DNA from 2 places in the Proteus hauseri genome. Region 2 is predicted to be linked to the other one. Evidence: predicted binding sites of a transcription regulator. Region 2 holds the regulator's gene; the other holds the start of a gene.

Region 1 (3,219 bases), 310 kb from region 2:
AACTCTCCAACGATGTTTCTCAAGCCCTTTGGGCTACGCTTAAGGTTAGCGATTAATTTTGTTGGCGAGCGGACTTGGTTCCTTGAAGATGTTGTTGCAGCTTAACACCACAACGACAGCTGAGATCCTTCTCACCGCGCTATGCTCACTTCGGCGACCCGTCATTGAGCTTTCGCCATTCCATGAAGTTTCAGCACATCTTATTTGAACACGCTAAGGAACAATTAGATGTGCTTTACATCACACTAATCAAATGCAACTTGCAATCAATGACATTAAAATGTGATAGAAGTCACGATTTGGCTATTTTCTGCTTTAATGTTACTCGAATATCGCTATTAAGTCGTCGTTATAACGCAAAAAAATCTTAATCTAAACAAAACAACAGACTAATCGGCGATATTCAGTACAATCTGCGAAATATCTCTCATAATAAAAGTAGTTAACATCACACTAGAAAACAAACATAAAAGAGCAGATAGATGAATAACCTATCTGCTCTTAATCAGAAAAATAATTACGCAGCAACAACAGCCATTGCGGTTAATGCAAAGAAGAATCCAGCAATTGTCGCACTCATTAAGTTAGAGAGCGTACCTGCAAGTACAGCTTTCATTCCTAAACGAGCAACATCTTTACGGCGATTAGGTGCCATACCGCCCAATCCGCCTAATAATACGGCAACGGAAGAAAGGTTGGCAAAACCACATAGTGCAAAGGAGATGATTACTTTAGTTTGATCAGAAAGTACCATTAATCCAGAAGCCAATACATTGGCATCTTCTTGAAGATACTTACTAAACTCAGAATAAGCATAAAACTCATTGATAACTAATTTTTGACCAATGAAAGAACCCGCGATAGTCGCTTCATTCCAAGGCACACCAATCAAGAAGGCTATCGGGGCAAATACCCAACCTAAAACGAGTTCTAATGAGAAATTCTCATAACCGAACCAACCACCGATACCACCAAGAATACCATTGACTAATGCAATTAAGGCAACGAATGCTAATAGCATTGCACCTACGTTAAGTGCTAGCTGTAAACCTGAAGATGCACCAGCCGCAGCTGCATCAATAATGTTTGCTGGTTTTTCTTCATCACTCATTTTATCGAGTGCATCTTTTTGATCGTCAGGCGTTTCAGTTTCAGGGATCAGTAATTTAGCAAATAATAAACCACCAGGTGCAGCCATAAACGACGCAGTTATCAAATATTCTAATGGCACGCCCATACTTGCATAACCCGCAAGTACAGAACCAGCAACAGAAGCTAATCCACCACACATTACAGCAAATAACTCAGAGGTTGTCATACGCGCAATATAAGGACGCACAACCAGTGGTGCTTCGGTTTGTCCAACAAAAATATTTGCTGTTGCTGACATTGATTCGGTACGCGAAGTTCCTAGAACTTTTTGTAAACCGCCACCAAGAATTTTAATCACAATCTGCATAATGCCTAAGTAATACAGTACTGCGATTAATGAAGAGAAGAAAACAATAACCGGTAAGACACGTAAAGCAAAAACAAAGCCGCCATTACCAAATAGCTCAAACATTTTATCTGATACTAATCCAGCAAATAAGAAACTCATCCCATTATTGCCGTAATCAATAACATTCTTAACTGCATCAGAAACCGCAAGAAGTACCTCACGCCCTCCTTCAGAGTAAAGAACAAATGCCCCTAAGCCAATCTGAATAAGGAATGCGCCACCAACGGTACGTAATCTAATAGCTCGTCGATTGCTGGAAAAAAGAATGGCAATTAATACTAACGTTACCATTCCGACCAAGCTCATAATGAGTTGCATTGAAGGATCCCTGTTCACCTAAAAAATTTAATGGATTATCAGTAACACTTGAATTCAAGCCTACTGACTCTTTTACGAAATAATTATACCCAGTCCAGAAAAAGAACCGTCTATATCCATCACAATTAAAGCTCGAAAAAAGTAACATAAAAGTTACAAATGAGATATAGATCACAATAAAAGGGAACGAAAAGTATAAAAGACAATTTTACGAGAAGGAAAATATCATCTAATTAACAAGATAGGTTTATTGTTAATCAATAATTTATCAGGATATAAAAGTAAAGATATTTTATTTTATTAGTTAAATCAACAAGATAAAATCTATTTAAGTGGAAGTTATCCAGCTTAAATTCAATTCAAAGAGACAATATCATCCTTTAACCGAAATAATTGTAGACTATTCAAATAGAGTTGCTTTGCAATAGCCTCTGGTGTTTCTCGACGTAGTTCACAAAGTTGGTAGAAGACATGCTTAATACGCTCAGGTCGATTGGGTTCGCCTTGAAATCCACTTACCGGCATATCGGGCGCATCAGTTTCTAACAATAATCTATCTAATGGTAATGAGGTAATTGCACGACGTGTTTTTTGTGCTCGTTCATAGGTGATTGTTCCACCCACACCAATAAAATAGCCAAGTTCAATAAACTTTTCTGCTTGCTGTTGACTACCTGCAAAACCATGAATAACCCCTTTACGAGGCACATCATAACGACGCAACAGTGCATGCAATTTGTCATGACTTTTACGTGAATGAAGAATAACGGGTAAATCGAATTGCGCAGCGAGTTTAAGTTGTTTAATTAAAAAAAATTCCTGCTTTTTTGTTTGAGGTTCAGCCATATAATTATCTAACCCAATCTCACCCACAGCAACACAACAGGAAGCTGTTTCTAATCGTTCTTTTAATTCAATTAAATGCTGTTCTGTATGCTCATTGATATATAAAGGATGTAATCCTAATGCGCCATATAATTGATGATACTTATTTGATAATTCAGAGATAATATCCCAATTCCAACGAGCAACTGCGGGAATAATTATTTTTTCTACATTAGCAAGATGTGCCAACGACAAACTCTGAGTAAGGTCTTGTTGGAAGAGAGGAAAATCAAAATGGCAGTGGGTATCAATAAATTTATTCATTCTTGAATACTCCGTACATCAGGATGCACACTTCGAGTCCCTTTTTGAATAATCTGTGCTTCTTCTGCTTTATCTGATTTTGCTTCATTTTCAAATAAGCTGAAGAGTTTTTTATCGTGCTGTTTGAATTTTTTATGAGAAAAATGTTGCCCTATCGTCGCAAGAAAATAACGTCCACAACGGCGACCAACATGATAATCATGATTTAGCGCATTTAAACGACTTCCTAATGCACTTGATTGCAATGTTGT
Region 2 (3,219 bases):
CCTACTAAGTTCGACATTGCACAATTACGGCAAAGCAGGCCAAGGCGAGTGTCGTAAATACCTTCACTCTTATGACGAAGCAACGCCTTACAATCAGCTACCAGGTACTTTCACACCTTGGGAACCATTACCTGAAAAAACAGATGTACTTTTCTATGAAGGGTTACATGGTGGCGTTGTCACACAAGAGCACAATGTTGCACAACATGTCGATTTACTGGTGGGTGTTGTCCCGATAGTCAATCTTGAGTGGATACAAAAATTGACTCGTGACACAACAGAACGAGGCCATTCTCAAGAAGCCGTAAAAGATTCGGTCGTTCGCTCAATGGATGACTATATTAATTATATTATTCCTCAATTTTCTCGTACCCATATTAACTTTCAGCGTGTGCCTACTGTTGATACCTCAAATCCATTTTCAGCCAAAGCAATTCCGACTTTAGATGAAAGCTTTATTGTGATCCGCTTTCGTGGCCTTACCGATATTGACTTTCCTTATCTGCTGGCTATGTTACATGGTTCGTTTATGTCAACAATAAATACGATAGTTGTTCCTGGTGGAAAATTAGGTTTAGCAATGGAATTAATTATGGCGCCATTAGTCAGTAAATTATTAAATGGTGAAAAAATTAGTTAAATAGACTTATTTCTATTTAGTAAAAAAATAATATCCCATCGGTAAAAGGGATATTATTTTATTAGTTAAAAACTATTTTAAAATATCAAATTTATTCAGAGTCTTTTATTTCAAATGAATGAGTAATAGTTGCCGCTTTACCCAACATTAAAGAAACCGAACAATATTTTTCTGCCGATAATTGAACAGCTCGTTCAACAATTTTATCCGTAAGCTCTTTACCAGAAACAATAAAATGTAAATTGATATCGGTAAATAAACGAGGCGCTTCTTCACGACGATTAGAAGTTAATTTTACTTCACAATCAGTCACTTGGTGACGGCCTTTACGTAAAATACTCACGACATCTATCGCACTACATCCACCAGCTGCAATTAATAGCATTTCCATTGGACTTGGCGCTTTATCGCCAGAATTACCATCCATCATGATTTGATGGCCTGAAGAAGACTCCCCTAGAAAAGATAAATCCTCAACCCATTTAACCCGTGCTTCCATTTATTTATCCTCAATAAGACAGAAACTAAAAGAGTACATTCTCATAATTCAACTGGCAATTAGCAAATAGGTTTATTATGCTGACTGCGTAAAACGAGACTTAATGCGTTAACTGTGCTAAAAACAATATCTGCTTGATGATAGTGGTTAAGATCAATGCATTATTTTCTCATTTATTATAATCTATTCCATATTAACTTTCCGTGTTCTCAGGAAGTTAATCGGTAAAGATAGGATTTTTAAGCATGCTGTCTCAAAAGGGAACCTATCCGTTTTGAAAGGCTGCATTTAACGTACAGAGGATAACGCGAATGGTTCTCGGCAAGCCGCAAACAGACCCGACTCTTGAATGGTTTTTGTCTCACTGCCATATTCACAAATATCCATCCAAGAGCACGCTGATCCACCAAGGTGAGAAAGCGGAAACACTTTATTATATTGTTAAAGGTTCCGTAGCTGTTCTTATTAAAGATGAAGAAGGAAAAGAAATGATCCTCTCCTACCTAAATCAGGGGGATTTCATCGGTGAACTTGGATTATTTGAAGAAGATCAAGAACGTAGTGCATGGGTTAGAGCAAAAACAGCCTGTGAAGTAGCAGAAATTTCCTATAAAAAATTCCGCCAATTAATTCAGGTTAATCCTGATATTCTTATGCGTCTTTCTGCCCAAATGGCGAATAGACTGCAAACAACATCAGAAAAAGTAGGTAACCTTGCTTTCCTTGATGTAACAGGACGTATTGCACAAACCTTACTTAACTTAGCAAAACAACCTGATGCAATGACCCACCCTGATGGCATGCAAATTAAAATTACACGTCAGGAAATTGGTCAGATTGTAGGTTGTTCACGCGAAACGGTAGGCCGTATTTTAAAAATGCTGGAAGATCAAAATCTGATCTCTGCACACGGTAAAACTATCGTCGTTTACGGCACCCGCTAAGTTTAGTCACCTAGAACAAATAATAGCCCATTTCCAAAATGGGCTATTAAAAATGATTTCTGCATAAAACCCCATCATGATTTGATGGGGTTTTTTAGTTGGAAAGAGGCATTAATTTATTTTAACAAATTCGGCAACTGCAACTTTTAATGCCGCCATTCCTTCTTGTAACTCTTCTTGAGTAATAATTAATGACGGTGTAAACCGCATTACATCAGGACCTGCATTTAACATCATTAATCCATGTTGCGCAGCAAGCCCTAATAGCACTTTCGCCTTACCTGCATATTTGGGCGCTAATTCAGCGCCAATTAACAAACCCTGACCTCGAATTTGTGTAAATACAGAGTAGCTTTGGTTGATTGCAGTTAATTCGTCAACAATCCATTGATAACGCATTTGCACACCATCAAGCAATGCGGGTGTATTAATTAAATCAAATGCTACATTACCAACTGCACATGCTAATGGATTACCGCCATATGTTGTACCATGAGTCCCTACACCCATTACAGAAGCAATCTCTTGCGTTGTCAGCATCGCACTTAATGGAAAACCACTGCCTAATGCTTTTGCTGTCGTGATGATATCTGGCATAACATCATAGTTCATATAGGCAAATAGCTTGCCTGTACGCCCCATACCCGTTTGTACTTCATCAAGCACTAATAACGCTTGGTGTTTGTCACACAGCTCTCGAAGTCCTCTCATAAATTCAGCTGTTGCTGGTGTAACCCCGCCTTCACCTTGAACGGGTTCTAGCACAACGGCACATGTATGATCATCCATTACCGCTTTCACCGCTTCTAGGTCATTAAAAGGCACATGAACAATATCGGCAGGTTTAGGACCAAAACCATCCGCATATTTAGGTTGCCCACCAACTGAAACCGTAAATAACGTTCGCCCATGAAAAGCATGATGAAAGGCAATAATTTTGGTTTTATAAGGACTATGACGCGTTATTGCATAATGACGAGCCAGTTTAAATGCAGCTTCATTCGCTTCTGCACCGGAATTCGCAAAAAAAACACGTTCAGCAAAAGTGTTATCGATTAATTTTTGCGCCAAACACAATGCGGGTTCATTAGTAAAAACATTACTGACATGCCAAAGCTGCTCACTTTGTTCTTTAA

The links. Region 2 encodes CRP, which controls carbon source genes, mostly activating them, when cyclic AMP is high. Its sites were predicted from a motif close to ATGTGANNNNNNTCACAT; they were not measured.
Region 1: the regulator CRP is predicted to act here: its motif matches at 1,979-1,996, upstream of PH4a_RS04355 (NupC/NupG family nucleoside CNT transporter).

The regions. Positions count from the first base shown of each region.
Region 1 is NZ_CP026364.1:931,373-934,591, forward strand. It holds gene PH4a_RS04355 (NupC/NupG family nucleoside CNT transporter) at 518-1,819, opposite strand; gene PH4a_RS04360 (TatD family hydrolase) at 2,174-2,968, opposite strand; gene PH4a_RS04365 (patatin-like phospholipase family protein) at 2,965-3,219, opposite strand, start outside.
Region 2 is NZ_CP026364.1:1,239,178-1,242,396, forward strand. It holds gene PH4a_RS05640 (phosphoribulokinase) at 1-640, shown strand, start outside; gene PH4a_RS05645 (OsmC family protein) at 732-1,139, opposite strand; gene crp (cAMP-activated global transcriptional regulator CRP) at 1,451-2,083, shown strand; gene argD (bifunctional acetylornithine/succinyldiaminopimelate transaminase) at 2,195-3,219, opposite strand, start outside.